Regions from separate parts of the Saccharothrix stipae genome, predicted to be linked through region 3. Evidence: riboswitches for the same ligand, from Rfam matches in the RefSeq annotation. Region 3 holds a riboswitch; each other region holds the start of a gene.
The links. Region 3 has a riboswitch for glycine ahead of gcvP (aminomethyl-transferring glycine dehydrogenase). Riboswitches for the same ligand answer to the same signal wherever they lie in the genome.
Positions count from the first base shown of each region.

Region 1: linked by a shared signal. The riboswitch ahead of gcvH (glycine cleavage system protein GcvH) and the one ahead of gcvP (aminomethyl-transferring glycine dehydrogenase) in region 3 are both predicted to bind glycine.
Region 2: linked by a shared signal. The riboswitch ahead of gcvT (glycine cleavage system aminomethyltransferase GcvT) and the one ahead of gcvP (aminomethyl-transferring glycine dehydrogenase) in region 3 are both predicted to bind glycine.

Region 1 covers NZ_BAAGTN010000008.1:336,942-347,317, forward strand. Annotated here, with positions in the region: gene ACYVLT_RS18390 (ABC transporter ATP-binding protein) at 1-1,443, opposite strand, end outside; gene ACYVLT_RS18395 (ABC-2 transporter permease) at 1,538-2,410, opposite strand; gene ACYVLT_RS18400 (ABC transporter ATP-binding protein) at 2,410-3,576, opposite strand; gene ACYVLT_RS18405 (hypothetical protein) at 3,625-3,999, opposite strand; gene ACYVLT_RS18410 (hypothetical protein) at 4,006-4,188, opposite strand; gene ald (alanine dehydrogenase) at 4,536-5,642, opposite strand; glycine riboswitch at 5,836-5,930, shown strand; gene gcvH (glycine cleavage system protein GcvH) at 6,073-6,453, shown strand; gene ACYVLT_RS18425 (L-serine ammonia-lyase) at 6,458-7,822, shown strand; gene ACYVLT_RS18430 (glutathione peroxidase) at 7,875-8,360, opposite strand; gene ACYVLT_RS18435 (transcriptional regulator) at 8,357-8,671, opposite strand; gene ACYVLT_RS18440 (hypothetical protein) at 8,664-9,374, opposite strand; gene ACYVLT_RS18445 (ABC1 kinase family protein) at 9,407-10,376, opposite strand, start outside.
Region 2 covers NZ_BAAGTN010000008.1:1,112,040-1,122,415, forward strand. Annotated here, with positions in the region: gene ACYVLT_RS22060 (acyl-CoA dehydrogenase family protein) at 79-1,203, shown strand; gene ACYVLT_RS22065 (CaiB/BaiF CoA transferase family protein) at 1,203-2,333, shown strand; gene ACYVLT_RS22070 (hypothetical protein) at 2,753-2,914, shown strand; gene ACYVLT_RS22075 (helix-turn-helix transcriptional regulator) at 3,116-3,604, shown strand; gene ACYVLT_RS22080 (hypothetical protein) at 3,714-4,091, shown strand; gene ACYVLT_RS22085 (DUF3817 domain-containing protein) at 4,106-4,408, shown strand; glycine riboswitch at 4,472-4,559, shown strand; glycine riboswitch at 4,561-4,655, shown strand; gene gcvT (glycine cleavage system aminomethyltransferase GcvT) at 4,784-5,884, shown strand; gene glyA (serine hydroxymethyltransferase) at 5,900-7,165, shown strand; gene ACYVLT_RS22100 (hypothetical protein) at 7,269-7,916, opposite strand; gene ACYVLT_RS22105 (S9 family peptidase) at 8,035-10,140, shown strand; gene ACYVLT_RS22110 (spermidine synthase) at 10,193-10,376, opposite strand, start outside.
Region 3 covers NZ_BAAGTN010000031.1:91,058-101,433, forward strand. Annotated here, with positions in the region: gene ACYVLT_RS38750 (SigB/SigF/SigG family RNA polymerase sigma factor) at 1-406, opposite strand, end outside; gene ACYVLT_RS38755 (ATP-binding protein) at 403-834, opposite strand; gene ACYVLT_RS38760 (ATP-binding protein) at 960-1,715, shown strand; gene ACYVLT_RS38765 (STAS domain-containing protein) at 1,741-2,160, opposite strand; gene ACYVLT_RS38770 (hypothetical protein) at 2,603-2,845, shown strand; gene ACYVLT_RS38775 (CDP-alcohol phosphatidyltransferase family protein) at 2,920-3,507, shown strand; gene gcvH (glycine cleavage system protein GcvH) at 3,567-3,950, shown strand; gene garA (glycogen accumulation regulator GarA) at 4,067-4,528, shown strand; gene ftsR (transcriptional regulator FtsR) at 4,543-5,226, shown strand; gene ACYVLT_RS38795 (bifunctional nuclease family protein) at 5,372-5,845, shown strand; gene ACYVLT_RS38800 (MerR family transcriptional regulator) at 6,558-7,124, shown strand; glycine riboswitch at 7,255-7,345, shown strand; gene gcvP (aminomethyl-transferring glycine dehydrogenase) at 7,499-10,376, shown strand, end outside.

The sequences.
Region 1 (10,376 bases), on a different contig from region 3:
GCGTTGACCACCGGAGAGCGTGAGGCCCCGCTCGCCCACGACGGTGTCGTAGCCGCGGGGCAGGGCTTCGATGAACTCGTGCGCCTCGGCGGCCCGCGCCGCCGCTCGGACCTGGTCGTCGGAGGCGTCCGGCAGGCCGTAGGCGATGTTCGCGCGGACGGTGTCGGAGAAGAGGAACGCCTCCTCGAACACGGTGCCGACGGTCTGGCGCAGTGAGGTCAGGCGCAGGTCGCGGACGTCCACGCCGCCCACGCGGACCGCGCCCTCGTGGACGTCGTAGAACCTGGGGAGCAGGAGCGAGACGGTGGACTTGCCCGAGCCCGCGGTGCCGACGACCGCGAGGGTCTCGCCCGGTTCCACCCGCAGGGACACGCCGGACAGCACCGGCTCGCTGCGCGTGTACCCGAACGTCACGTCACGCAGCTCCACGGCCACCGGGCCGGCCGGCACGTCGCGGTCGCCCTCCACGACCGAGGGCTGCGAGTCGATCAGCTCGTACACCCGCTCCACGCCCGCGCGGGCCAGCTGGGCGGTCACCATCAGGCTCGCCAGCAGCCGCGTCGGGCCGACCAGGGTGGCCACGTAGGTCGCGAACGCCAGGAACGTGCCGAGGGTGACCTCGCCGCGCAGGGCCATCCACCCGCCCAGCGCCAGGACGGCCACCTGGCCGAGGTAGGGCAGGGAGTTCAGCGTCGCCGACGGGCGGGCGGTCAGGCGGGCCGCGCGCATCCGCTCGGCGAACAGGTGCTTCGCCCGGGTCTCCAGGCGGGCGACCTCGCGCGCCTCCTGGCCGAAGCCCTTGACCACGCGCACGCCGGTGACGGTCTCCTCGACGTGCTGCGCCACGTCGGCCGCGCGTTGTTGCGCCGACCAGGTGGCCGGGAACAGCGTCAGCCTGCTGCGGGCGGCCACCACCCCGACGGCGGGCACGATCACCAGCGCGATCACGGTCAGCAGCGGCGACAGCCAGAACATCGCCGCCATGGCCGCCACCGCGAACACGACCGTGCCGAACGCCAGCGGCGTCATCGACAGCAGGCTGTTGACCAGCTGGAGGTCGGTGATCGAGCGGGACACCACCTGCCCGGTGCGCAACGCGTCCTGCTTCGGCCCGTCCAGCCGCTGCACCGCGCCGAACACCGCCTGCCGCAGGTCGTGCTGCACGTCCACGGCCAGCCGACCGCCGAGGAACCGGCGCACGAACGCCGTGCCGAAGGTCAGCAGCTCCAGCCCGACCAGCACGATCGCGAGCCAGGTGAGGCGGTCCGTGCGGCCGGCCATGGCGTCGTCCACCGCGACCTTGATCAGCAGCGGGCCGACGGCCTGGAGGCCGACGCCCACGACGGCGGACAGCACCGACAGCACCACGAGCGCGCGGTGCTGCCAGCACGCCCGGGCGAGCCTGCGGATCCAGCCGTCGGTAGGGGTCACGGGATCCAACATAGGTCGGGTCACCGACAGTTTTGCCCCGGCTGGTGTGACGAAGGCCGCCCCGAACCTTCGGGGCGGCCTTCGTCAGGCGTGCAAGATCACTGGATCAGGTGATGTCCTTGCGCTGGGTGGCGGCCCAGCCACCGAGGAAGAACAAGGCCGTCCACACCAGGAAGATCAGGCCGCTCAACCACCAGTCGAACGCGCCCAGCGCGCCACCGATGGCCCGCAGCCCCTCCACCAGGTCCTCCGGCACCACGCCCGCGTTCGCCACGAACAGCGACGACGCCACCGAGCCGGTCAGGCCGTTGACCGCGCCGTTGGGCAGGAAGCCGATGATCTCCGGCAGGCCCTGTGACGCCAGCACCAGCTGGATGCCGTTCTCCACGATCAGCATGTAGAGCAGCAGCACCACGGTGGTGCCCACGACGCTGGTCATCAGCGCGCCGACCCCGACGCCGAACATGGTCATCAGGATCGACGACAGGACGCCGACACCGGCCAGCGCGAGCCACCCCCCGGCGTCCGGCAGCGAGCCGGAGTCCGAGGTGATCGCGATGCCGATGCTCACCGACGCCACGATCACGATGCCGAAGATCGCGCCCCACAGGACGTAGACGATCATCTTCGCGGTCAGCGCGGAGACCCGGTTCGGCGCGGTGAGGAACGTGGTGGTGATCGTCTTGCGGTTGATCTCGTTCGCGATCGCCAGGCCGCCGAAGATCATCGGGAAGATCGTGGCCACGTTGATGCTGCGCGCGATCCCGAACACCGACATCTGCCACTGCGACGCGTCGACGCCGAGCAGCGTGGTCAGCTCCTCGGCCTCGGAGCTGCTCATGAAGTCCGTGACGGTCTTGAAGATGGCGCCGGTGCCCAGGGCCCAGCCGAACGCCAGCAGCACGGTCGGGATCATCAGACCCCACCACAGGCCCGTGGTGGTGGTCTTGCGGAACTCCGACTTGATCAGGTTGCCCATCACGCGCCGCCCCCCAGGCCGCCCTGACCCTGTTGTGGACCGTACGGGTTGTCCTGCGGCGGCGGCTGGGATCCCGGCGGTGGTGGTTGGTAGCCCTGCGGGGGCTGTTGGTACTGCTGCGGGTAGCCGGCCGGCGGTTGCTGCTGGTACGGCTGCTGCTGGAACGGCTGCGGCGGGGTCTGGTAGCCGGGCTGCTGCTGGTAGGGCTGCTGGTAGCCCGGCTGCTGGTAGGCGACCGGCTGCGCGTACTGGCCCGGCGCCGCGTACTGGCCGTTGGTGAGCTGGAAGAACAGCCGCTCCAGGTCGGCCTTCTCCTCCTGGATGCCGTAGATCGACACGCCCGCCTTCAACGCGATGTCGGCGACCTGCTTGGCGGTCACCCCGCTGACCGCGATGCGGCCGTCCGGCAGCTGCTCGATCGCGCCGACGCCGTCCTCGCGCAGCGCCGCGACCAGCGCGCCCGTGTCGGACGGCTGCACGAGCACCCTGGCCTGCTGCTGGTCGCGCAGGTGGTCCAGCGGCCCGTGGTACATCGTCTGGCCGCGGCTGATGATGACCACCTGGTCGACGGTCTGCTCGACCTCGGCCAGCAGGTGGCTGGAGATCAGCACGGTCCGCCCGCCGCGGGCGTAGGACTGCAGGAACGTCCGCAGCCACGCGATGCCCTCCGGGTCCAGCCCGTTGGCCGGCTCGTCGAGCACCAGGATCTGCGGGTCGCCCAGCAGCGCGGTGGCCAGCGCCAACCGCTGCTTCATGCCCAGCGAGAACCCGCCCGCCTTGCGATCGCCCGCCGCGCCGAGGCCGACGAGCTGGAGCACCTGGTCGGCGCGCGAGTCCGGCACGCCGATCGCGGCCGCGTAGACCAGCAGGTGGTTGCGCGCCGTGCGCTTGGGGTGGAACCCCTGCGCCTCCAGCACCGCGCCGACCACCCGCGCCGGGTTGCCGAGGTGGCTGAACGGCCTGCCGTTGATCAGTCCGGTGCCCGCGGTCGGGGTCACCAGGCCGAGCAGCATGCGCAGCGTCGTCGTCTTGCCCGCCCCGTTGGGGCCGAGGAAACCGGTCACCGAACCGGGTTCCACCGTGAAGCTGAGATTCTGCACCGCTGCGACCGGACCGAACTGCTTGGTCAAGTTCTGCACCACGATGCGGCCAGTGCCGTCGTGCACGCGTCCCTCCCGAGTACTCCTACCGGGCGTCATCCTGCCCTAGGCGGATCACTCGGGGAGGGCGTGTCGCGGTTTCGACGCGACTCTCGGTATCTCGGTGGTCGTCTCCACGTCCGTCGAACGGCGCAGCGTGCGCAGCGGGCGGCGGCGTTCGCGGTGCGGCAGGCCGTCGCCGATGAGGTGCTGGTGGGCCATCGTCCACACCTGGCACGGCCACTTCCGGTGCCGCAGGATGCCGGGGCACGCGCCGCAGCGGCCGTCCGGATCCGGTTGGTGCACGGTCAACAGCAGCCGCCAACCGTCGGCCAGGCGGTGGATCTCGGAGCGCGCGAGCGGCACGAGGGCGTCCGCCTCACCGCTCTCGGCCACCTCGTCCAGCAACGCCAACCGGCGCAGCACGGCGGCCCGCAGTGCCTCGTCCACGCGGCCTCACATCCTGTCGGCGGCTTGGTCGAGGAGGCGGTGCAACTTGCGGGTCTGTGTGACCGACATCACGGCGGACTCGCCCGGCGGTGCGACCAGCAGAACCCGGTCCTCCTCGACGAGCACGGTCATCGACCGGTCCCGTCCGAACGGGTCGTGGCAGTCGATCCAACCCTCAGGCTCAGCCATCTGCGCTCCGATCGCCAGGTGCGCGGCAGACGCCGCGCGAGCGGACGACCCCGCTGCGTAGCTGCGGAGTTCCCGCCCTCCCATCGGTCGCCGGGCCGTCGTGACTTACCTGTTACGACGAGAATTCACTCGTTTGCTTGAGCTCGCACACGGCGAGTCGCCACCGCTGGGCGAAAAGTCGTCCGGATCGGTGGGGTCACTGGGCACGGCGCCGTGTTCCCGGCTAGGATTGGTGACGCGGCCCGCTCCCAGTGACCCCCAGGCTGGTTGAGCGGGCCGTCTTATCGTCAAAGGGCCCCGCTCACAGCACGTGAGCGGGGCCCTTCGCGGTGGTGCGGACGGTCGGCTCAGAGGTCGAGCGGCGTGTGGGTCATCCCGTGGGCCTGCGCCACCGGCAGGTTGGTCAGCAGGCCGTCGTGCGCGTTCAGGCCGAGCGCCAGCGACGCGTCCGCGCGCAGCGCCGCTTCCCAGCCCTGGTCGGCCAGCGCGACGGCGTGCGGCAGGGTGACGTTGGTCAACGCGTAGGTCGACGTGCGCGGCACCGCGCCGGGCATGTTCGCCACGCAGTAGAAGACCGAGTCGTGCACCTGGTAGGTCGGGTCGGCGTGCGTGGTCGGCCGCGAGTCGGCGAAGCAGCCGCCCTGGTCGATCGCGATGTCCACCAGCACCGAGCCGGGCTTCATGTCGGCCACCAGCTCGTTGCTGACGAGCTTGGGCGCCTTCGCGCCGGGCACCAGCACCGCGCCGATCACCAGGTCGGCCTCGCGCACGGCCTGCTCGACCGAGTAGCGGTTGGACGTCACGGTGCGCAGACGGCCCTGGTAGAGGGCGTCGATGTGGCGCAACCGGTCCACGTTGGTGTCCAGGATCTGCACGTCCGCGCCCATGCCGACGGCGATCGCGGCCGCGTTCAGGCCCGCCACGCCGCCGCCGATGATCACCACGCGCGCCGGGTGCACACCGGGCACGCCGCCGGGCAGCACGCCGCGGCCGCCGGAGGGCTTCATCAGCGAGAACGCGCCCACCTGCGGCGCGAGGCGGCCGGCGACCTCGGACATCGGCGCCAGCAGCGGCAGCGCGCCGTTCGCGGTCTGCACGGTCTCGTAGGCGATCGCGGTGGTGCCGGAGTCCAGCAACGCCCGCGTCAGCGGTCGGTCGGCGGCCAGGTGCAGGTAGGTGAACAGGACCTGGCCCTTGCGCAGCCGCGGGTACTCCTCGGCGATCGGCTCCTTGACCTTGAGCACCAGGTCGCCCTCGGCCCACACGTCGTCCCCGGTCGCCAGCACCTTGGCGCCGGCGGCCAGGTACTCCTCGTCCGTGATCGCCGAACCGAGGCCCGCACCGGTCTCGACCACCACGTCGTGACCGCGCTGCGTCAGCTCGTGGGCGCCCGCCGGGGTCAGCGCGACGCGGTACTCGTGGTTCTTGATCTCGCGGGGAACTGAGATCCGCACGGTGGGCTCCTTCGGCCGTTGTTACACCAAAGGTCCGGTAACGTGGTTTCGGTGTCATCGTGCCACTGGCACCACCAACCGGTGTCAAGTTGTGCGGATCGAACAAGTCGGCGGTCGCGTTGACACCCGTCGACCTCGGCACCTAGCGTTCGGGCCACCAACTGAACATCGGCCGCGGCGCAGGATGAGCGCCGGAACCCGCGCGGGAGAGACCTCGGTGAACGTGCCGGGGCGCCGAAGGAGCAAGTCCCCCGCACACTCTCAGGCAGCGAGAACCGCTCGGGTGAGGCGACTCTGGAAAGCGCGCCCTCGGCGCGCACCCACGGTGCAAGTCGGGTCGGATCGACGGTCAGCCGTCGGGCCGGCGCGGCGAAGCTCTCAGGTCCCAGGACAGAGTGGGGATCCGGACCTCGCCCAAGGGAGCGCTGTCGTGACTTTTCCGGACAACCTGCTGTACACGCCCGAGCACGAGTGGGTGGACTGGGCGCCGGGTACCCAGGACCCCGTGGCGGTCGGTATCACGTCGTACGCGGCGGAGTCGTTGGGTGACATCGTCTTCGTGGAGCTGCCCGCGCCCGGTGCCGTCGTCACGTCCGGCGAGGTGTGCGGCGAACTGGAGTCGACCAAGTCGGTGAGCGACCTGTACGCGCCGGTCAGCGGCGAGGTGGTGGAGGTCAACACGGCGGCCGCCGACGACCCGTCGTTGATCAACAACGACCCGTACGGCGCCGGCTGGCTGTTCAAGGTTGCCGTGACCGACGCGACCGGATTGCTGACCGCCGCCAAGTACGCGGAACTGACCGGGGACTGACGTCATGGCGATCAGCGTGTTCGACCTGTTCTCCGTGGGGATCGGACCGTCGAGTTCGCACACCGTCGGTCCGATGCGCGCGGCCATGATGTTCGCCGACCGGCTGCGGCCGGTGCTGGGGTCCGTCGACCGCGTGCACGTGGAGCTGTTCGGGTCGCTCGGCGCGACCGGGCACGGGCACGGCAGCCCTAAGGCGGTGCTGCTCGGGTTGGAGGGCCACCGGCCGGAGGAGGTCGACCCGGCGGAGGCCGAGCGGCGGCTGGCGGAGATCCGCGCCACCGGGCGGTTGCGGCTGGGCGGCGTGCGGGAGATCGCGTTCCGCGAGGACCCCGACCTGGTGATGCACCGGCGGAAGTCGTTGCCGTTGCACCCCAACGGCATGAGCTTCACCGCCCACTCGGGTGACGCCGTGGTCGACTCGGCGGTGTACTACTCGGTCGGCGGCGGGTTCGTGGTGGACGACACGGCCACCGGCACCGACCGGATCAAGGCCGACGAGACGCCGCTGGCGCACCCGTTCCGCACCGGTGACGAGCTGTTGGCGCGGTGCCGCGAGACCGGGTTGTCGATCAGCGAGGTCATGCTGGCCAACGAGCTGTCCTGGCGTGACGAGGCGTCGGTGCGTTCGGGGCTGCTGCACATCTGGGACGTGATGCAGGCGTGCGTCGAGCGCGGCTGCACCGTGGACGGCGTGCTGCCCGGCGGGCTGAAGGTGCGGCGGCGCGCGGCCGAGATGCGGCAGCGGATGGCCGCCGAGCACTACGCCACGGACCCGTTGCGGGTGATGGACTGGGTGACGTTGTTCGCGTTGGCGGTGAACGAGGAGAACGCGGCCGGCGGTCGGGTGGTGACCGCGCCGACCAACGGCGCGGCCGGCATCGTGCCGGCGGTGTTGCACTACTACACGCGGTTCGTGCCCGGTGCGTCCGATGACGGGGTGGTGCGGTTCCTGCTGACGGCGGGCGCGGTCGGCGTGCTGTTCAAGGAGAACGCGTCGATCTCGGGCGCCGAGGTGGGGTGCCAGGGCGAGGTCGGCTCGGCCTGCTCGATGGCCGCGGGCGGGTTGGCCGAGGTGATGGGCGGCACGCCCGAGCAGGTCGAGAACGCCGCCGAGATCGCGATGGAGCACAACCTGGGGCTGACCTGCGACCCGATCGGCGGGCTGGTGCAGATCCCGTGCATCGAGCGCAACGCGTTGGCGTCCATCAAGGCCATCACGGCGGCGCGGATGGCGTTGCGCGGTGACGGTTCGCACTTCGTGTCGCTGGACAAGGTCATCAAGACCATGCGTGAGACGGGCAAGGACATGAAGGTCAAGTACAAGGAGACGGCCCGCGGCGGGCTCGCCGTGAACGTCATCGAGTGCTGACCCGGCGCGCGGGAGGTGGTCGGTCGGCCGCCTCCCGCGCGCCGGACACGGACTACGGCAGCACGGACTCGATCGCCTTCACGACCGCCTCGTCCTCCGGCTCGGTGGCCGGCCGGAACCGGGCGACCACCTCGCCGGAGGGGGCGAGCAGGAACTTCTCGAAGTTCCACTGCACGTCGCCCGCCGCGCCGTCGGTGTCGGCGAACGCCGTCAGCTCGGCGTACAGCGGGTGCCGGGACGGGCCGTTCACCTCGACCTTCTCGAACAGCGGGAACGTCACGCCGTACGTGGTGGAGCAGAACGTGGCGATCTCCTCCGCCGTGCCCGGCTCCTGCCCGGCGAACTGGTTGCACGGGAACCCGACCACGGAGAACCCCTGCGCCGCGTACCGCTCGTGCAGCCGCTCCAAGCCCTGGTACTGCGGCGTCAAACCGCACTTCGAGGCGACGTTCACCACCAGCAACGCCCTGCCCGCCAACGCGCCCAGGCTCGACGGCTCACCGGACAGGGTGTGCAGCGGGATGTCGTGGATGCTCATGCCTGCGAGGCTACGTGCCGCTCCACCAGCGCACGCAGGGCCGCCATCTCGACCGCCAGCGCGGCGCGTCCCGCCGGGGTGACGCCGATCCACGTCCGCGGCCGCTTGCCGTCGTAACCCTTCTCCACCGCCACCAGACCGGCCTGCTCCAGCACGGCGACGTGCCGCGACAGGTTGCCCGCGGTCAGCTCCAAAGTGGACCGCAAATAGCCGAACCCGACCCGCTTCGCCTCCGCCGCCACGGTGAGGATGCCCAGCCGGTGCCGCTGGTGCACCACGTCGTCCAGGGCCGCGGTCGGGTGCTCAGCCACGCCGCAGGCCCACCAGACCGCCGACGAGGAGCACCGCCCCGGGCAGCACGACCACGCTGCCCAGCGACCAGGCGGTGGGCTGGGCGACCACCAGCGGCGTGAACGCGGCCGACACGCACAGCACCACGAGGTAGGCGGCGGTGATCGTGGTGAACCGGGTGCTGCGCTCCAGCGCCGCCAGCACCACCAGGCCCAGGCCGATCGCGATGAACTGCGCGATCGCCGGCTGGTCGTGCTGGAGCACCCCCGTGCCGAGCACGGCCGCCGTCAACGTCACCGCCCGCGGCGCGCCCCGGTGCCACAGCACGGTCGCCGCCGCCAGGACGATCAGCCCGGCGCCCGTGCCGGAGTAGAACCGGAACGGCAGGTTCTCCAGCACCAACCCGACCACCGGACCGCTCAGGCCGATCGCCGTCGCGCCGAGGTAGCCCCGCGTGGACGTCTCGATGCCCACCCGCGCGCCGCGCCTGCGGTACCACCACACCGTCGCCAGGCCGCCCACCACCAGCACGACCAGCCAGAACAGGCCGAGCAGCACGGGGTAGCGCACGTCGAACCCCCGGCCCGGCGGCTCGGCGGGCGCGTACAGCGGCAGGGCCAGGAACGACGCGACGCCGAAGAACAGCAGCGGGAACGAGTAGGCGTGCCGGTCCTCGCGCGCTCGACGGCGCAGCTCGGCCAGGTCGCCCAGCAGGTCTGCCACCCAGTCAGGTTTGCATCGCAAACCAACCGCCGTCAACCCCGCGGCCGGAAGATGGTCACCACCACCCGCAGCCCGAGCAGCACGCTGATGACCAGCAGGTTGTAGCCGAACACCTGGAACAGCGAGAGGTCCGGGCCCACCTCCGGGCCGCCGTCCGCGCCCATCAGCAGCACCGCCATCACGCCCGCCGTCGCGCCCAGCACGGTCAGCATCACCTGGTGCAGGAGTGAGACGATGAACTGCCGGTCCCGTTCGTCGGCGAACAACCGCATGCTCATCCCCAACCGCCCCTGCTCCAGCGCGGCGGAGATCCGGTCGGCCCGCCGGGGCAGCCGGCGCAGCATCGGCAGCATCGCGTGCAGCTCCTCGGTCACCGTGCGCCGCAGCGACTCGGGCGTGAGGTGCGCGCTGAACTGCTTGTCGGCGAACGACCGCGACTCGACCACGATGTCGAACCCCGGCGACAGCGCGCCCAGCGTGCCCTCCACCGTCGCCAGCGCCCGGAACACCGCCGCGATCTCCGGCGGGATGCTCAACCCGTACCGGTAGACCAGCTTGAACAGGTCGCCGAACATCCCCGCGTCCGGCCGCATGCCGGTGCTCAGGTGCCGTGCCATGAACTGGCCGAGCGCGCGCTCCAACTGCTGCTCGTCGATCTCGTCCGGCCTGGTCACCAGCTCCAGCAACGCGTCGCGCAGGCCCGCCGGGTCGGCGTGGTCGACGGCCAGCAGCAACTTGCCCAACGCCGACCGCAGCTGCGCGTCGATCCGGCCGACCGAGCCGAAGTCGAGCATGCCGAGCCTGCCGTCGTGCAGCAGCATGATGTTGCCCGGGTGCGGGTCGGCGTGGAAGACGCCGTTGATCATCACCTGGCGCAGCAGCGCGTCCAGCAGCGTGCGGGCCAGCGCGTCCCGGTCGACCGACTCCAGCGACGCCGACCGCACCGGCACGCCGGCCAGCCGTTGCATCACCAGCACGCGTGCCGTGCAGAGGTCCTCGTGC
Region 2 (10,376 bases), on a different contig from region 3:
CCCTGACGCGCTGCGGTCATGGCGGTGCGGCCCGACCGGTGGGAACGTCGGGGTATGCCTACTCGCCGTTCCGCATGGATGACCGAGGACCTGGACCAGCTGCGCAAGCTGGCCCGGACGTTCTTCGAGAGGGAGGTGGTCCCCCACCAGGAGCGGTGGGCCGCGCAGAAGCAGGTGGACCGGGACTTCTGGACCAAGGCCGGCGAGCTCGGCCTGCTCTGCCTGTCCATCCCCGAGGAGTACGGCGGTGGCGGCGGCACGTTCGCGCACGAGGCCGTGCTGCTGGAGGAACAGGCGCGGTGCGGGGACAGCGCGTGGGGCAACAGCGTGCACAGCGGGATCGTCGCCCACTACATCAACGCCTACGGCACCGAGGAGCAGAAGCTGCGCTGGCTGCCGAAGCTGGCGTCGGGCGAGTACGTCGGCGCGATCGCCATGTCCGAGCCCGGCGGCGGCTCGGACCTGCAGAACATCAAGACCAGGGCGCTGCGGCGCGGCGACGAGTACCTGCTGTCGGGCTCGAAGACGTTCATCACCAACGGCGCGCAGGCCGACCTGGTGGTCGTGGTCGCCAAGACCGACCCCGGCGAGGGCGCGACGGGCATCTCGCTGCTGGTCGTCGAGACCGCGCAGGCCGCGGGGTTCCGCCGCGGCCGGGTGCTGGACAAGATCGGGATGAAGGGCCAGGACACCGCGGAGCTGTTCCTCGACGACGTCCGCGTGCCCGCGGCGAACCTGCTCGGCACGAGCGAGGGCCAGGGGTTCATCCAGCTGATGCAGCAGCTGCCGCAGGAACGGCTGATCATCGCGGTGGCGTCGGTGGCGGGCATCGAGGCGGCGGTGGAGCTCACCCTGGCCTACGTCAAGGACCGCACCGCGTTCGGCCGGGAGCTGATCAAGTTCCAGAACACCCGGTTCAAGCTCGCCGAGTGCGCCACCGAGGCCCGGGTGACCAGGGCTTTCGTGGACGAGTGCGTGCAGGACCACCTGGCGGGCCGCCTCGACGTGCCCACCGCGGCCATGGCCAAGTGGTGGGCCACCGAGCGGCTGTGCCAGGTCGTGGACGAGTGCGTGCAGCTGTTCGGGGGCTACGGCTACATGACCGAGTACCCGATCGCGCGCGCGTGGGCGGACGCGCGCGTGCAGAAGATCTACGGCGGGACGAACGAGATCATGAAGGAAATCATCGCGAGGTCGCTCTAGTGCCGGGGCCGCTGGAGGGGCTGAAGGTGGTCGAGCTGGCCGGCCTCGCGCCCGGCCCGTTCGGCTGCATGGTGCTGGCCGACCTCGGCGCGTCGGTGGTGCGGGTCGACCGGGTCGGCGGCGCGGGCGACCCGGGGGTGCCCGTGCTGGGACGCGGGCGGCGGTCGATCGGCGTGGACATCCGCCGCCCCGAGGGCGCCGAGCTGGTGCTCCAGCTGGTCGGCGAGTCCGACGTGCTGGTCGAGGGCTTCCGGCCGGGCGTGACCGAACGGCTGGGCATCGGCCCGGCGCAGTGCCTGGCCCGCAACCGGCGGCTGATCTACGGGCGGATGACCGGGTGGGGCCAGGACGGGCCGCTGGCCGACCGCGCCGGGCACGACATCACCTACATCGCGGTGGCGGGCGCGCTGGAGCCGATCGGCCGGGCCGGCGCGCCGCCGACCGTGCCGCTCAACATCGTCGGCGACTTCGGCGGCGGCGGGCTGCTGCTGGCGATCGGCGTGCTGGCGGCGCTGTACGAGCGGGAGCGGTCCGGGCGCGGGCAGGTGGTGGACGCGGCGATGGTCGACGGCGCCGCGCTGCTGACGACGTTCCTGCACGGGATGTCGTCGGTCGGGGCGTGGCCCGGCGGGCGCGGGACGAACCTGCTCGACGGCGGGGCGCCGTTCTACGACGTCTACGAGGCGGCCGACGGCAGGTTCGTCGGCATCGGGGCGTTGGAGGAGAAGTTCTACGCCGAGCTGCTGGTCGTGCTCGGGCTGGCCGACGCACGACTGCCGTCCCGGCACGACCCGGCGAACTGGCCGGAGCTGCGGGCCCGCATCGCGGCGGCGGTGGCCACCCGCACCCGGGACGAGTGGGCGGCGCTGGCGGAGGGCACGGACGCGTGCCTGGCGCCGGTGCTGGCCCCCGGCGAGGCGCCGGGGTACGCGCACAACGCGCGTCGGGGGACGTTCGTCGAGGTCGGCGGGGTGGCCCAGCCCGCGCCGGCGCCGCGGTTCGAGCGGACGCCCGCCGCGACGCCGAGCCCGCCGCCCGCCGCGGGCGAGCACACCGTCGAGGTGCTGGGCGAGCTGGGGTTGGGCGAGGACGAGATCGCCGGGCTGCGGCGGTCCGGGGTGATCGGCTGAACCCCACCCGCTTCCGGCGCGTCGGATCGGGCGGAAAAAGGGCGCGGGAAATCACCTGAAGGGGGACCGGAAATGTGTGGCAGCCGCCATCGGCCATTGTCACGCACAGTGCGTACGCCGGCGCATTCGTGTGATGGGCTGCGGAGGTATGACGGTGTCGCTGCACCTCGGTGTTCGTGCCAGGGGGGTGGGCGAGTGCCCGTACCTTGGTGATCGGCGGGGCCATGGGTCCCCTTGATCGTCCGATCGGGTGACACCAGGGCCTGCTCAGGCGTGGTTGCGTGGTCGATCGGGCGACCGGTCGGGCGACGACGGCGGGTTCGATCGTCATCATCCGGGTGAATGGGGGACCATGGCGGTTGACACGCCCGGAGCGGCGCCCGGCCGCCCTGCCCTGTGATACGGACGGAGACCGATCAGTGAACGTCAAGAAGGTGGTGACGCTGGCGGCGGTCGCGCTGGTGCTGTTCCTCCTGATCACCCAGCCGAACGAGTCCGCCGAGGCGGTGCGGACCGCGCTCGGGTGGCTCCAGTCGGGCGCGGAGTCCATCATCACCTTCGTCCGCAGCCTCTTCGCCTGAGACGCCCGCCCGACCTCGTCGAACTCCGCACAATGCGGTCACGATCGGTGACCGCACGCCTCGAACGTTGCACCGTACGGGTGGAATGAGGGCTATAACGCCCTGGTAACAGGGTTTTGGACAATCCAGGGTCTAGCGGTTGTCGGTACCCGCTAATACGGTGCGTCGCATTGGCTGATCTTCGACCGACGAGGAGGCAGAATGGTCGAGGACTCCGGAGTCGACGAGCTGCTGCGGCAGTGGGCGGCTGAGCGCTCGGACGACGCCGAGCTGCAGGAGGTGAACCGGATCAAGGACGCGTGGCTCGCGGAAGCCCCGCCGTCCGCGCCGGGGATCCCCGTGCAGCGGGCGAATGGCGGTCCCCGCGGCCTGGTGAAGGTCGAGTCCGCGGATCCGGCGTACGTGACGGCGATGCGGAAGCGGGCGCCCGAGGTGCCCGAGGCTCTGCTCGCGGCCGCCGCCAGCTACTGGCAGCTGGTGGGCGACCTGTCCGAGGCGGAGCAGTGGTGGGACGCGGGCATCAGCCCGCTGGACCAGCGCGCTCTGGACTACCGGGCGGCCGGGCTCACGCCCGCCGACCTCGGTCGTCGCCTCGGCCCGATGACGGTGCTCCAGCACCTGCGTCGGGGTAGTGCGGCGGCCTGGTGCGTGGCCAGGCTGCAGAGGCAACGCCGGGACGGCGTCGCCTAGGTCCGACGAGTCGGGGCGGGCTCCTGTGGTCGAGGGGCCCTCACCGTGAGGGGCGGGCTCCTGCGCGGGGAGCCCCAGCCCCGGGAGATGCACGAAGTACTCTTGAGGCGTGCAAGGCCTCATCACTCCCAAGCGGCTCGCGATCGCGGCCGTCTGCCTGGCGTCACTGGTCGTGTGCTGCGGCCTGGCCTACTGGCAGTGGGAGCGGTTCTCCGAGGCCGGCGGCACGTTCCAGAACCTGGGTTACGTCTTCCAGTGGCCGCTGTTCGGCCTCTTCCCGGCGTTCATGGTGTGGCGCATCCGCAGGCTGGACGCGCGCCGCAAGGCCGAGGCCGCCGACGGCGCCGTGCCGGAGCCGGTGGCCGCGCCGCCGCGGCCGGTCGTTACCGTTGAGCCCGTCAGAGCGCCCGCGCCGGACGACGAGGACGAAGAGCTCGCGGCCTACAACCGCATGCTCGCCGAACTCCACGCGCGGGACCAGCGGTGAACGAAGGTAGGGCGATGAGCGGCGCGTTGACCAGGTTCCGGTTCATGGCTTACGTGGTCGGTGTCGGCCTGCTGCTGCTCGTGGTCGCGATGATCGCCAAGTACGCGGGCGGCAACGAGGGCATGATGCAGGTCGTCGGCCCCGTCCACGGCTTCCTGTACGCGGTGTACCTGGTGCTCACCGTCGACCTGGCGCTCAAGGCGCGCTGGTCGATCAAGGGCACCGCCCTGGTGCTGCTCGCCGGCACGATCCCGTTCGTGTCGTTCTACGCCGAGCGCAGGGTGGTCGAGAGCGTCCGGGCCGAGAAGAGCCTGTGACCGGGGTTGACCCCGTCCGCCGCGCACCCCTAGCGTCTGGCGGTACCAACTGAACACGGCCGTCGATGTCGCGCGGGAGAGTCCCCCACCAGGGCGCCGAAGGAGCAACTCCTCCCCGGAATCTCTCAGGCACAGGTACCGCCCGACGAAGGCAACTCTGGAAAGCAGGCGCACCCGCTGCGCCTCGCCCACGGTGCAAGCCGCCCTCACCCGGTGGCGAAGCTCTCAGGCTCATGGCAGAGGGGGAGGCTCACTCGACGAGGAGTCTCCGGTGGACCGTGTCATCCTTTCGACCGTGAAGTTCCCGGACGTGCCCGCGGCCGACCCGACCGGTCGGCGCGCGGGCACGCCCGCACCCAGGGAGGTCTCCGCCTGATGGAAAGCCGCCGCACGCCCCTGCACGCCGAGCACGAGGCGCTGGGGGCCATGTTCACCGACTTCGCGGGCTGGCGGATGCCGCTGCGCTACGACAGCGAGCTGGCCGAGCACCACGCGGTGCGCACGTCGGCGGGCCTGTTCGACCTGACCCACATGGGTGAGATCCGGCTCACCGGCCCGGAGGCGGGCGCCGCGCTGGACCACGCGCTGGTCGGCCACGCGTCCGCGATCGGCGTCGGCCGCGCCCGCTACACGATGATCTGCGAGGCCGACGGCGGCGTCGTCGACGACCTCATCGTCTACCGCACGGGCGAGGTCGAGTACCTCGTCGTGGCCAACGCCTCCAACGCCGCCGTCGTGCACGAGGCGCTGGTCGAGCGCGCGAAGGGCTTCGACACCACCGTCGAGGACGCCTCGACCGACTACGCGCTGCTGGCCGTGCAGGGGCCGAGGGCCACCGCCATCCTCGCCGGCCTCACGCCCACCGACCTGGGCGCGGTCAAGTACTACGCGTCGTACCCGACCGAGGTGGCGGGCAAGCCGGTCCTGCTCGCCCGCACCGGCTACACCGGCGAGGACGGCTTCGAGCTGTTCGTCGCGCCGGACGACGCCGCGCACGTGTGGCAGGCCCTGCTGGAGGCGGGCGCACCGCACGACCTCAGGCCCGCCGGCCTCGGCTGCCGCGACACGCTGCGGCTGGAGGCGGGCATGCCGCTGTACGGCAACGAACTCGGCCGCGACCGCACGCCGTTCCACGCGAACCTCGGCCGGGTGGTGAAGCTGGACAAGCCGGGCGACTTCGTCGGCCGCGACGCCCTGGCCGCCGTGTCCGAGCAGGGCGTGGACCAGGTGCTCGTCGGCCTCAAGACCACCTCGCGCCGCGCACCCCGGCACGGCTACCCGGTGCTGGACGCGGCGGGCGACCCGATCGGCGAGGTGACCAGCGGCGCGTTGTCGCCGACCCTGGGGTACTCGGTGGCGATGGCGTACGTGGCCGTCGGCAACACCGAGCCCGGCACGGCGCTGTCGGTGGACGTCCGGGGCAAGCACGAGCCGGTCGAAGTCGTCGCACTGCCCTTCTACAAGCGCACCTCGTAAGGGAGACCCACACACATGTCCGAGCACTTCAACACCTCCCTCGCGGAGTTCGACCCGGAGGTCGCGAACGCCGTCGCCGCCGAGCTCGACCGGCAGCAGAGCACGCTGGAGATGATCGCCTCGGAGAACTTCACGCCGGTGTCGGTGCTCCAGGCGCAGGGGTCGGTGCTGACGAACAAGTACGCCGAGGGCTACCCGGGCCGGCGCTACTACGGCGGCTGCGAGAACGTCGACGTGATCGAGCGGCTGGCGATCGAGCGGGTCAAGGCCCTGTTCGGCGCGGGTTTCGCGAACGTGCAGCCGCACTCGGGCGCGCAGGCCAACGCGTGCGCGATGTTCGCCCTGCTCCAGCCGGGCGACACGATCCTGGGCCTGGACCTCGCGCACGGCGGCCACCTCACCCACGGGATGCGGATCAACTTCTCCGGCAAGCTCTACAACGTGGTGCCCTACCACGTGTCGGAGTCCGACGGCCGGGTCGACATGGCCGAGGTCGAGCGGCTGGCGCTGGAGCACAAGCCGAAGCTGATCGTGGCCGGCTGGTCGGCCTACCCGCGTCAGCTCGACTTCGCCGAGTTCCGCCGGATCGCCGACTCGGTGGACGCGTACCTGATGGTGGACATGGCGCACTTCGCCGGCCTCGTGGCGACGGGTCTGCACCCGAGCCCGGTGCCGCACGCGCACGTCGTGACGACGACCACGCACAAGACGCTCGGCGGCCCGCGCGGCGGGGTGATCCTGACCAACACCGCCGAACTCGCGAAGAAGATCAACTCGGCGGTGTTCCCCGGTCAGCAGGGCGGTCCGCTGGAGCACGTGATCGCGGGCAAGGCGGTGGCGTTCAAGCACGCCGCGTCGCCCGAGTTCGCCGACCGGCAGCGGCGCACGGTCGAGGGCGCGAAGATCCTCGCCGACCGGCTGTCGCGGCCCGACGCGGCCGCGGCCGGGGTGAAGGTGCTCACCGGCGGCACGGACGTGCACCTCGTGCTGGTCGACCTGGTGGCGTCCGAACTGGACGGCAAGCAGGCCGAGGACCGGTTGCACGAGGTGGGCATCACGGTCAACCGCAACGCGGTGCCGAACGACCCGCGGCCGCCGATGGTGACCTCCGGCCTGCGGATCGGCACGCCCGCGCTGGCCACCCGCGGGTTCGGCGCGGCGGACTTCGCCGAGGTGTCGGACGTCATCGCGGCGGCGTTGCAGCCCTCGCCCGACCTGGCGGAGCTGCGATCGCGGGTCGAGGTGCTGGCCGCCAAGCACCCGCTGTACCCCACGCTGTGACGGTCGTGGGCGTCGGCTGACGCCCCGCTGCGCAACGCCCTGATCCCCCGGCCAACCCCAGGCCGGGGGATCAGGGCGTTCCACAGTGGACCACCCGGGTCGACTAGGCGGCGGGAGCGGTCACCCCCGGTGGGAGGCACTCGATGTTGCGCTTGCCGTTGGGCTGCACCACGAACCAGGTGCCGCCGACGCCCTGGCCCTTCCACTGGCCCGGCGCCTCGTCCTTCGCGTAGGTGTACAGCGGCCAGCCGTCCAGGGTGACCTGCTCGGTGCCGTCGGCCCTCTTCACCGTCGACACGAGCGCGGGGTCGACGCCCTGCAGCTGCGGCGTGCCGTTGGACAGCACGGGAGGCCACGTCACCGCGCACTGGCCCTCGCAGTTGGACTTCGCCGGGTCCGGCGTGTCCTTGTCGAACCGGTACAGCGTCCGGCCGTCGCCGTCCTGCACGACCTCGCCCATCTTGGGCACGCTCTTGCCCACCAGCGTGACCTGCGGGCCGGACGGCGCCGGTGCGGCCTGGCCCTCCGGTGCGGCGGCGGGCTCCTCGACGGGCGCCGCTTCCTCGCTGGTCGGAGGGGCCAAGGGCTCCTGCACGTCGCCGTAGTCGCCCTGGGCCGCAGCCCCCACCTGCTCGGTCTGCGCGACCGTCTTGCCCTGCAGGCCGGTGGCGTTGGATGTCCACATGACCAGCGCGAGCACGGCTGCCATGCCGCCCGCGACGGCGATGGCGATGCGGTTTCGTCGGATCACACTCACTCCTCCTTGGTCCGTCAATCGCTCCACCGACGACTACGGCCCTCCCGCCGGTGCGGTTCAGCCGCGGGCCGAATCCGTGAACCAGTACAGGGGGTGCCCGTAGGGTGTCCGGGTGGGCAACGAGATCTCCTTCCCGCGCCAGCACGCGCGCACCCAGCGGTTCACCCTCGGCGCACCGCGGACGTTCACCGCGGCCCCGGACGGCGCCAAGGTGTACTTCCTCCGCACCGCCGCGGCCACGAGCCGGGCGAACGGCCTGTGGGCGTTCGACACCGCGACCCGGACCGAAGCGCTGCTGGTCGACCCGACCACCCTGCTGACCGACCCCGAGGACCTGTCGCCGGAGGAACGGGCACGCCGCGAGCGCGCCCGCGAGCAGGCCGCCGGCATCGTGGGCTACGCCACCGACGGCGCCGCGCGGCAGGCGGTGTTCGCGTTGTCCGGCAGGCTGTTCGTGGTCGAGCTCGCCACCGCGGCCGTCCGCGAGCTGCCGGTGGCCGGCGCGGCCATCGACCCGCGCCTGGACCCCACCGGCCGCAAGGTCGGGTACGTGGCCGACGGCGCGCTGCACGTGGTCGACCTGGACACCGGCGAGGACCGCGTGGTCGCCTCGCCGGACGGGCCGGACGTCACGTGGGGCCTGGCGGAGTTCATCGCGGCCGAGGAGATGGGCCGTTACCGGGGTTACTGGTTCTCCCCGGACGGCGAACGCGTGCTGGCGGCCCGCGTCGACAACGCGCCCGTGCCGCGCTGGCACATCGCCGACCCGGCCAACCCCGGCACGCCCGCCACCGAGATCGCCTACCCGGCGGCCGGCGCGGCGAACGCCGTGGTCGAGGTGGCCGTCTTCGGCACCGCTGGCACCGACCGCTCCGATGGCGCCGACCGCGCCACGGGCACCGACCGCACCGACGTGACCTGGGACCGCGAGGCGTTCCCGTACCTGAACGCGGTGTCGTGGACGTCGCACGGCAAGCCCCTGCTCCAGGTCCAGTCACGCGACCAGCGCCGGGTGCGGGTGCTCGCGGTGGACGTGGCGACCGGCGCCACCGACGTGGTCGCCGACGACACCGACCCGCGCTGGCTGGAGATCGTGCCGGGCGCGCCGCGCTGGACCCCCGGCGGCGAGCTGGTGCGCGTGCTGCCCATCGGTGACGCGAACCGGCTCGTGGTCGGCGACCGGGCGTGGACGCCGGACGGCTTCCAGGTCCGCGCGGTGCTCGACGTGGCCGAGGACGGCGTGCTCGTCACCGCCTCCACGGACGACCCGACCCGGACGGGCGTCTTCCTGGTCACCGGATCGGCCGTCACCCGACTGTCCACAGAGGACGGTGTGCACGGCGCGACCCGCGCCGGCGGCGTGCTGGTGCTGTCCCGCTCCTCGATGGACCACTTCGGCGCGCGCGTCACCGTCTCCACCGGCGGCGAGATCGGCACGTTCGCCGAAACCCCCGTGCTGACGCCCGAGGTCCGGTTGCTGACCGTCGGCGAGCGCGACCTGAGGGCGGCGCTGCTGTTCCCGCGCGGCCACGTACCGGGCACGAAGCTGCCGGTGCTGCTCGACCCGTACGGCGGTCCGCACGCGCAGCGCGTGGTGTCGGCGCGCAACGCCTACCTGGCGTCGCAGTGGTTGGCCGACCAGGGTTTCGCGGTCCTCGTGGTGGACGGTCGCGGCACGCCCGGTCGCGGTCCGGCGTGGGAGCGGGAGATCGCGTTCGACTTCGCCGGCGCGACCCTGGAAGACCAGGTGGACGCCCTGCACGCGGTCGCGGCGGGCGAGCCGGACCTCGACCTGGCCAGGGTCGGCATCCGCGGCTGGTCCTACGGCGGCTACCTGGCCGCGCTGGCCGTCCTGCGGCGCCCGGACGTGTTCCACGCGGGCATCGCCGGCGCGCCCGTCACCGACTGGCGGCTGTACGACACCCACTACACCGAGCGCTACCTCGGCGACCCGGCCGAGCGGCCGGAGGTGTACGACGCCAACTCGCTCATCGCCGACGCGCCGAAGCTGGAGCGCCCGCTGATGATCGTGCACGGCCTGGCGGACGACAACGTGGTGGCCGCGCACACCCTGCGCCTGTCCTCGGCGCTGCTGGCGGCGGGACGGCCGCACACCGTCCTGCCGCTGTCCGGCGTCACCCACATGACCCCGCAGGAGCAGGTGGCCGAGAACCTCCTGCTGCTCCAGGTCGACTTCCTGCACCGCGCCCTGGCCTGACGCGCGAGCGGGGCCGTCCCACCGTGGGGACGGCCCCGCTCGCACACCACCGTCAGGCCAGGGAGTGCCGGACCAGGTAGGGCGGGATCGAGTTGCCGACCAGGGCCAGGTCGTCGATCGTCTCCGGCTGGTAGCCGGCGCCGGGCAGCCGCTCGACCATCAACGCGGTCGGGTCGGCCACCTCGTCGGCCCGCCCGAACAGGTACGCCCACTCGTGCTCGTCCGAGCCGTAGTAC
Region 3 (10,376 bases):
ACAACCGCGCCGACCCGGCGTTGATGGCCAGGTGCAGCTCCTTGAGCCGCCGCGGCATCCGCACCGACCAGCTGGAGTCCCGGAAGTACTTCCGGACCTCGCCCATGATCGTGGGCACGGCGAACGACAGGAAGTCGCTGCCCCGCTCCGGGTCGAACCGGTCCACCGCGTTGATCAGGCCGACCGTGGCGACCTGCACCAGGTCGTCGTGCGGCTCACCGCGGTGGCCGAACCGCCTGGCGATGTGCTTGGCCACCGGCAGGTGCTCGGTCACCAGCTCGTCGCGCAGCCGCTCCCGCGCCGGGTCGTCCTTCGCGGTGGCGGCGAGCCGGACGAACAGCGGCGCCAGGTGGTCGTAGTCCCCCTGGGTGCCGGACCGCGTCGTGCCCCCGTCCGACCCCGTCACGCATCCACCGTCCCCAACGACCGCTTGACCAGGTCGATGTGCACCTCGAACGCGTCCGCCTGCGGCGCGACCCACGTCGTGACCGAGTCGACCAGCGCGCTCAGCACGCGCCACCCGAAGCTGTCCCGGTCAGGAGGCGCCGACCGTTGCGATCCCACCTGGGTGAACACCTGCACGGATCCGTCCACCACGACGAACCGGGCGCTGAGCACAGCACCCCCCGCGGCCAGCGAGATGAGCGTCGAGCACGCCTCGTCCACCGCCAGCTTCAGGTCCTCGATGGAATCAAGGTCGAAGTCCTGCCTCATGGCGATGTCCGCCGCCACGGCACGGACGATCGACAGCTGCGTGGGGTCGGCCGCCATCCGCAACTCGACCCCGGCCAGGGCGTTCTCCGACTCACCGCTTCGCGGCTCAGTGTGCGACACGCTCACCTCGTCGTCCGTTCTGTCTCGTTGTGCTGCTGAAGCTATCGGTACCCGAATTGATCGTCGCTCACACGTGTAGGCGACGCGCGGGCTGGGAAGACTGACTGGTGCGACGGGGAGGCCTTTTGACCGATCAACTCGCGGACCACCACTGGGGAGTGGAGTTCCCGGCCCAGGCCGGGCAGCTCGCGGGGGTCCGCGCCCGGCTCGACGCCTGGCTGGCTGCCGAAGGGCTGTCCGAGGACGACCGCTACGACCTGCTCCTGGCGGTGAACGAGGCGGCCAGCAACGCCGTGGAGCACGCGTACGGGCCCGATGAGCAGGGTGTCGTGCACATCGAGGCCGCGACCAGACCCGACGGCGGCGTCCGCGTCGTGGTGACCGACCACGGTGGCTGGCGCGTGCCGCCGCCCACCCTCTCCGCCCGCGGCCGCGGGCTGCTGCTGATGCGCGAGAACGTCGACGAGGTGCTGGTCGACCGCGGTGCGGGCGGCACGACCGTCACCCTGGTCCTCGCGCCGAGGCACGCGTCTCGCGGCACGTACCTCGCCGCCGCGCCACCGGGCGACCCCGTGCTCGTCACCGCCCGCGAGGGCTGGGTGGAGGTGGTCGTGCGCGGTGACGTCCCGGCGACCGCCGCGCCCGCCGTCCGCCGGCGCATCCTCACCGCGGCGCGCGGCGGGTCCGTGCCGGTGGTGGTGGACCTGGGTGCCCTGGGTGAGCGCAACGAAGGCATGGTCCGCAGCCTGCGCGCGGTCGCCGACGCGGCCGCCGCGGCGGGCAACCGGCTGGTCGTGCGCGCGCCCGAGGACGGCCACGCCCGCCGCGCACTCGTCGCGGCGGGCGTGGACCAAGTAGTGGACCTGGTGCCGCACGTCTAGACCCGTTCCGTCACCCGGCCGGACCTCAGCGGGCCTCGTCGGCCTCCAACGCCTGCCCCACCGACTCGAACACGCTGAACACCTCGCCCAGGCCGGTCGCGGCCAACGGGCGGGTCACGGCGCGTTCGACCGCCACGACGCGGAACGCCGCGCCCCGGCGCTTGGCGTGCTGCGACGCCTCCACCAGCACCGCCAGACCGGCCGAACCGAGGAAGCTCACCCCGGACAGGTCCAGCACCAACGTGCTGCCGGCGTCGAGGTGCCTGAGCCCCTCGGCCCGCAACTGGGGTGCGGTGAGCATGTCGACCTCACCGCTCACCGCGACCACGACGACACCCTCCGCCGCGGTGCGGACGTCGAGCCCGAGCTGCCCGGCCCGCGGGCTGTCGACCGCGGCGGACTCGGCTCCGCTCGTCGCCACGACGTTCGGATCCTGAACCGTCACGAGGCACTCCTCTTCAGCTGGTACCGCTGGGTGGGAAGCCCGGACGCACTCGACGTGCGCGCAGCAACAAAAAAGCAGCGTGGCGGAACGTGCCCGCTAGCCGGACTTCCCGGCGCGGCTGTTGGCTCAACCGCTGCGCCACCCACCGTACGTAGCCCGTGGCGGCACCACAAGCGCGCGGGTGACACGTGATCAGCCCCAGTGTAGTGCGCCATTCGGTGTGCGGCGGATGACGGACGGTGAACGGTTTGGTCCCACCGGTGCGGGTTACACCCCGGTAGAAGCGTTCTCCCGGGTTCCGCGCAACTCGGCGACCCAACCGCCCGCCGGCCGCGATTGGGCACGCACGAGGAGGTGGCGTCCGCCACAGTCGCGCAGAATCGGGTGACAGGGATAACGCCACGAGAGCCGTGAGCGACAACCCTGGTGGAGGGATTTTCAGATGAGCACCAGAACGGAAACCGAGTCCGAGCCCGCGAAGCACAGGGCAGCGCGTGCCGGCGCCACCGGAGCGGCAGCGCTGCCCACAGCCCCGTGCAGCGTGGTCTGGAGCAAGGGCCACGCCTACGTGCTCGAAGGTTTCCGAGCCCGCTGGGTCGGCGTCGACGACCGGGGTCGTCCGCAAGCGCTCAGCGGTGACGAACTGCAACGCCGCGGCTGGAGCCGCACCCGCTCGAACAACTGAGCCACGAGCCGTTCCCGGCGAGTCCGCGCGAGTCGGCCACCGGGGCACGCCGGGCGGCCCTCTACAGTGCGGACGTGTCGCACGATCCAGCCGACCGGCTGCTGACCATCCCGAACGCGCTGAGCGTGTTGCGGCTGCTCGGCGTGCCCCTGTTCCTGTACCTGCTGCTCGGCCCGCACGCCGACGGCTGGGCGCTGGTGGTGTTGGTCGCGGCGGGCCTGTCCGACTGGCTCGACGGCAAGATCGCCCGCTGGCTCGACCAGGCGAGCAAGCTCGGCGCGCTGCTCGACCCGGCCGCCGACCGGCTCTACATCCTCGCCACGCTGGTCGCGTTCGTGGTGCGCGGCATCGTGCCCTGGTGGGTGGCGGCGGTGCTGGTCGGCCGCGAACTCGTCGTCGGCGTCTGCCTGCCCGTGCTGCGGGCCCGCGGCTACGGCCCGTTCGAGGTCAACTACCTGGGCAAGGCCGCCACGTTCAACCTGCTCTACGCGTTCCCCATGCTCCTGCTCGCCCAGGGCACCTCCACCGCCGCCCAGGTCGCCCGACCGGTGGCCTACGCGTTCATGGTCTGGGGCGGGGCCTTGTACCTGTGGTCGGGAGTGCTGTACGTCTACCAGTTCACCCTCGCGATGCGGCGAACGCCGGGTGTCGCGCCGGCCTGAACGCCGACGTGGGAAGATCCGGCAGCGAAGATCCACCGTCATTGAAGGAGCACACCGCGGTGATTCCCGAGGAGCTCAAGTACACCGAGGAACATGAGTGGGTGCTGCGCACAGGTGAGGACACCGTGCGCGTGGGCATCACCGACTACGCCCAGGAGCAGCTCGGCGACGTCGTGTTCGTCCAGCTGCCCGAGCTCGGCGAGCAGGTCGCGGCCGGTCAGACGCTCGGCGAGGTGGAGTCCACCAAGAGCGTGTCGGACATCTACGCGCCGCTCGCCGGTGAGGTCGTCGCGCGCAACGACTCGCTCGACCAGCAGCCCGACCTGGTGAACTCGGACCCGTACGGCGAGGGGTGGATGGTGGAATTGCGGCTGGAGGACCCGACCGCGGTCGACGACCTGCTCGACGCCGCCGCGTACCAGGAGCTGGCGGCGCAGGAGTGACGTCGATCTTCCGGCGGCTCTTCGGTCGGTGGGGGAGCCGCTCCTCAGACCAGGGTTCGGGCACGATAGGTTCTAGTGGTCTCGACGAGAGTTCCAGCAGCAGGAGGAGAGCTCAGGTGAGCACGAACGACGGGCCAGGCGTTCCGCCCGAGCAGTCCCCGGAGCGGACCTCCGTTTTCCGGGCCGACTTCCTCGCCGAGGTCGAGGGTGCCGAGGCGCCCGCCCAGGAGCCGGCCGTCGCGGGTGTCGACGCGCTGCCCTCCGGGTCGGCTCTGCTCGTGGTCAAGCGCGGCCCCAACGCGGGGTCGAGGTTCCTGCTGGACCGCGACACGACCAGCGCGGGGCGGCACCCCGACAGCGACATCTTCCTCGACGACGTGACGGTCTCCCGCCGCCATGCCGAGTTCCGCCGCGAGGGCGGCGAGTTCGTGGTCATCGACGTGGGCAGCCTCAACGGCACCTACGTCAACCGCGAGCCCGTCGACCAGGCGGTCCTGGCCAACGGCGACGAGGTGCAGATCGGCAAGTTCCGCCTCGTGTTCCTGACCGGTCCGGGCGCCGGGGGCCAGGGGGCCTGAGCGATGGGGCTCCGGTGACGGCGGCCGGGCGGCCACGCGGGGGGTTGAGCATCGGGGCGGTGCTGGCGCAGCTGCGACCCGACTTCCCCGACGTCACCATCTCCAAGATCCGGTTCCTGGAGTCGGAGGGGCTGGTCCGCCCGGCGCGCACGGCCTCGGGGTACCGGCAGTTCACGTCCGCCGACGTGGACCGCCTGCGGTACGTCCTGTCCGCACAGCGGGACAGGTACCTGCCGCTGAAGGTCATCAAGGAGCAGCTGGACGCGGCCGACCAGGGCGCGCCCAGGGCGTTGCGCGCGGTCGACCTCGCCCCGGCCGCCGGGCACCGGGTCACCCGCGAGGACCTGCTGGCGCGGGCGGGCATCGAGCCCGGTGTGCTGGCGGACCTGGAGCAGCACGGTCTGGTCAGGGCCGGCGCGGGCGGGTTCTACGACCACGAGGCCGTGCAGATCGCGTCGACCGTGCGGGCCATGGCGGAGCACGGGTTGGAACCGCGTCACCTGCGCCCGTTCCGGGTCGCCGCCGACCGCGAGGTCGGGCTCGTCGAGCAGGTCGTCGGCGCGCGGCACCGGCAGCGCGACCGGGCCGGAGTGGACGAAGCCGTGCGCGAGCTGGCGGCGCTCTCGGTAACCCTGCACACACTGCTGGTGAAGGTGGGCCTGCGCGACGTCGCAGGTCGTCCCGTTTCGCCGAGGTGAACGCGTGTCCGCATCGTGATCGCAGAGCGGGTGGGCGGTTGCGCACTGAGCCCGCTTGGCGGGTAGCGTCGAAACTGTACGTGGGGGATCCTCGTTAGGTAGCGGGGACGCCAGAATTTCAGCGCGCTGAGGGAGGCGAGACCCGATGAGCGAAATGCGCGTCGTCGGCGTGCGGGTGGAACTGCCCGCCAACCAGCCGATCCTGCTGCTGCGCGAAACCGAGGGCGAACGGTACCTGCCGATCTGGATCGGATCGGTCGAGGCCACGGCGATCGCGTTGGAGCAGCAAGGTGTCCGTCCTGCCCGGCCGTTGACGCACGACCTGCTCAAGGACGTCATCGGGGCGCTCGGCCGGCAGTTGGAGCAGGTGCGGATCACCGACCTGCAAGAGGGCACGTACTTCGCGGAACTCGTGTTCGACGGTGACATCCGGGTGTCGGCGCGGCCGAGCGACTCGGTGGCGCTGGCGTTGCGGATCGGTGTGCCGATCCACGCCGAGGAGTCGGTGCTGGCGGAGGCCGGTCTCATCATCCCGGACGAGCAGGAGGACGAGGTCGAGAAGTTCCGCGAGTTCCTCGACTCCGTGTCGCCGGAGGACTTCCGCGGCGCGGACACGTAGTCCGGGCCGTCTCGTCGTTCCCCCACGTTCGCCGGTGCCCGCCCGAGTCAGCGGTCCGGCGACGTTCGTTACCCGGCGCGGTGCGGGTCGCGCCGTCGTCCGCGTCTTGGCCCCTGCCGTCGTCCGCGTCCTGACCTCTCCGTCGTCCGCGTCCTGGCCCCCGCCGTCGTCCGCGCCTGGTGCCGCTGGTTCCCGCTCGTCCTGGTCTGCCGGTTCCCGTTCGGCCGTTCGTTCGGCCCGTCCGTGCTTTCGCAGGGGTCCCCGCCCAGGGGATCCCTGTTTTTCATCTTGCCGGCACGCACCGACAATTTCGGCCGGCCGAGGGTGGACAAGCGGGTCGGGTGCTTGACAAGACCCGACACCCGGGATGGGTCGCGACGTCGGCCGCGGGCCGGGAACGGCTTCCCGTAGGCGTGTGCGGTGCGTTGTGGATCAACCCCGCATGCCACTTTCAGGCGTCGCGTGTTCGGGTTACACAACGTCAACGTTGCTGAGCTAAACGATCACTAAACGTCACCCGAATGGCTTACAACGGGCGACTCTCTCAACCTCAACCTCACCTTGAGGTCAGACACGCCCAGCGCGTCGCGTTGACCTGCCCCCTAGGCGGTCTTACCGTCGAACTCAGGTGAATTGCCACGGTGTGATTCGGACACCGCGGCGGCTTCACGTTGGTCGCCGGTCGTCGTGACCGGACCGAGGGGAGGCAGGCGTGGTCGAGGAAGCGCCCATCCGGGCCGGATCCGGAGAACAGGGTGAACTGTTCCCGGACTCCTCGCTGCCGGACGAGCTGGTCGGGTACCGCGGCCCCGCCGCGTGCCAGATCGCGGGCATCACCTACCGCCAGCTGGACTACTGGGCGCGCACCGGGTTGGTCAACCCGACCATAAGGAGTGCCCACGGCTCAGGCAGCCAGCGGCTCTACTCGTTCAAGGACATCCTGGTCCTCAAGGTCGTCAAGAGACTGCTGGACACCGGCGTCTCGCTGCAGAACATCCGGGCCGCGGTCGACCACCTGCGCCGTCGCGGCGTGCAGGACCTGGCCCGGATCACGCTGTTCAGCGACGGCACCACGGTCTACGAGTGCACCTCGCCGGAGGAGGTCGTCGACCTGCTGCAAGGCGGCCAGGGGGTGTTCGGCATCGCGGTCAGCGGTGCGATGCGGGAGATCAGCGGCACGATCCACGACTTCCCCGCCGAACGCGCCGATGGCGGCGAGATCGTGGAACCGGCCGACGACGAGCTGTCCCGCCGCCGCCGCACCCGGGCCATCGGCTGACCCGGGCGCGACGGCCGGGCGCGACGGCTGAGCGCGACGACCGGCTGACCGGCTGCGACGCACTGAGATCCACGTCGCGCCGGCGGTACCGAGGGCACGTCCGCCGGGTAGGATTTCGCGCGTAGTCGCTTTATCCCGTGCGGGAGAGTCCGAGCCCGTCTCGGCGCCGAAGGAGCAAATCCTCCCCGGAACCTCTCAGGCGCAAGGACCGTGCGGGTGAGACGCCTCTGGAAAGCGGGTCGGGCACACCGGCCGACCCCGCCGACGGTGCAAGCCCGACAGCCGGGTGAAGCTCTCAGGCGCCCGCCGACGGGCAGAAGACAGAGGGGGAGGGCAACGGCAGAAGTCTGTCCGGAGCCCTGGAGGCAGCCCCGATGACGCAGGACCGCATCCCCCTCGCCGCACTCGAGCACGGCACCCCGTTCGCCGACCGGCACGTGGGCCCGCGGCCCGCGGAGCTGGCCCGCATCCTCGACGTCATCGGTGTCGGCTCCCTGGAGGAACTGGCGCAGCACGCCGTCCCCGGGTCGATCCGCGAGCGCGACCTGGTGCTGGACCTGCCCGCGCCCGCCACCGAGACCGAGTCGCTGGCCGAGCTGCGCGCCCTGGCCGCGCGCAACCGCCCGATGACGCAGATGATCGGGCTCGGCTACTACGGCACCACCACGCCGCCGGTGATCCGCCGCAACGTGCTGGAGAGCCCCGCCTGGTACACCGCGTACACGCCGTACCAGCCGGAGATCTCCCAGGGCCGCCTCGAAGCCCTGCTCAACTTCCAGACGATGGTCGGCGACCTGACCGGCCTGCCGCTGGCCAACGCCTCGATGCTGGACGAGTCCACCGCCGCCGCGGAGGCCATGACGCTGGTCCGCCGCGCGGGCCGGGCCAAGTCGGGCAAGTTCGTGGTGGACGCGGACACGCTGCCGCAGACGCTGGCCGTCATCGAGACCCGCGCCGAGCCGCTGGGCATCGAGATCGTCACCGCCGACCTGTCGCAGGGCATCGAGGGGCTCGGGCTCGGCGGCGACTTCTTCGGCGTGCTGCTGTCCTACCCCGGCGCGTCCGGCGTGGTCCGCGACCACGAGGCCGTGATCGAGGAGATCCACAAGGCCGGCGCGATGGCCGTGGTCGCGGCCGACCTGCTGTCGTTGACGCTGCTGCGCCCGCCCGGCGAGATCGGCGCGGACGTCGTCGTGGGCACGACCCAGCGGTTCGGCGTGCCGATCGGGTTCGGCGGGCCGCACGCCGGTTACATGGCGGTGCGCCAGGGCCTGGAGCGGCAGCTGCCCGGACGGCTCGTCGGCGTGTCCGTCGACGCGGACGGCTCCCTGGCCTACCGCCTCGCGTTGCAGACGCGCGAGCAGCACATCCGCCGGGAGAAGGCGACCAGCAACATCTGCACCGCGCAGGTGCTGCTCGCGGTGATCGCCTCGATGTACGCGGTGTACCACGGTCCGGAGGGGCTGAAGGCGATCGCGACCCGCGCCCACCGGATGGCGACCGTGCTGGCCGCGGGCCTGTTGGAGGGCGGCGTCGAGATCGTGCACGGCGAGTTCTTCGACACCGTGCGCGCGCGGGTCGAGGGCCGGGCCGCCGACGTCGTGTCCGCCGCGCGCGACCTCGGCGTGAACCTCTGGCAGGTCGACGCCGACGTGGTGTCGATCGCGTGCGACGAGACCACCACGCGCGACCACCTGGAACTGGTGTGGAAGGCGTTCGGCGTGACCGTCTCCGACGTGGACGGGCTGGACGCCGACACCGCCGACGGCATCCCCGCCGACCTGCGCCGCACCAGCGACTACCTGACCCACCCGGTGTTCCACGCGCACCGCTCCGAGACCGCGTTGCTGCGCTACCTGCGGGCACTGTCGGACAAGGACGTGGCGCTGGACCGCAGCATGATCCCGCTGGGCTCGTGCACGATGAAGCTCAACGCCACGGCCGAGATGGAGCCGATCACGTGGCCGGAGTTCGCCGACCTGCACCCGTTCGCGCCCTCGTCCGACGCCGAGGGGCTGCTGGAGATCGTCGGTGACCTGGAGCGGTGGATGGCCGAGATCACCGGGTACGACGCGGTGTCGTTGCAGCCCAACGCGGGCAGCCAGGGCGAGTTCGCGGGCCTGCTCGCGATCCGCGCCTACCACCGCGCCAACGGCGACGCGCACCGCGACGTGTGCCTGATCCCGTCCAGCGCGCACGGCACCAACGCCGCGTCCGCCGTGATGGCCGGGATGCGCGTCGTGGTCGTCAAGTGCGACGACCACGGCAACGTGGACGTCGAGCACCTGCGGTCGACCATCGACGCGCACCGCGACTCGCTGGCCGCGATCATGATCACCTACCCGTCCACGCACGGGGTGTACGAGGACACCGTGCGCGAGGTGTGCGGGTTGGTGCACGACGCGGGCGGCCAGGTGTACGTCGACGGCGCGAACCTCAACGCGTTGATCGGGCTCGCGCAGTACGGCAAGTTCGGGTCGGACGTGTCGCACCTGAACCTGCACAAGACGTTCTGCATCCCGCACGGCGGCGGTGGTCCCGGTGTCGGGCCGATCGGCGTGCGGTCGCACCTGGCGCCGTTCCTGCCCAACCACCCGTTGCAGCCGGCGGCCGGCCCGGCGACCGGTGTCGGGCCGATCAGCGCCGCGCCGTGGGGTTCGGCGTCGATCCTGCCGATCTCGTGGGCGTACGTGCGGATGATGGGCGCGGACGGCCTGCGGCGGGCGACGTTGACGGCGGTGGCGGCGGCGAACTACGTGGCGCGGCGGCTGGACGAGCACTTCCCTGTGCTCTACACCGGCGAGGGCGGTTTCGTGGCCCACGAGTGCATCCTCGACCTGCGGCCGATCACCAAGGCGACCGGTGTGACGGTGGACGACGTGGCGAAGCGGTTGGCCGACTACGGCTTGCACGCGCCGACCATGTCGTTCCCGGTGGCGGGCACGCTCATGGTGGAGCCGACGGAGAGCGAGGACCTGGCGGAGATCGACCGGTTCATCGACGCGATGATCGCGATCCGGCACGAGATCGACCGCGTCGGTTCGGGCGAGTGGCCGGCGGACGACAACCCGCTGCGCAACGCGCCGCACACGGCGGCGTCGATCGCGACGGAGTGGAACCACCCGTACAGCCGCGAGGTGGCGGTGTTCCCGGCGGGCACGGCGGCGCCGAAGATCTGGCCGCCGGTGCGCCGGATCGACGGCGCCAAGGGCGACCGCAACCTGGTCTGCTCCTGCCCGCCGATCTCCGCTT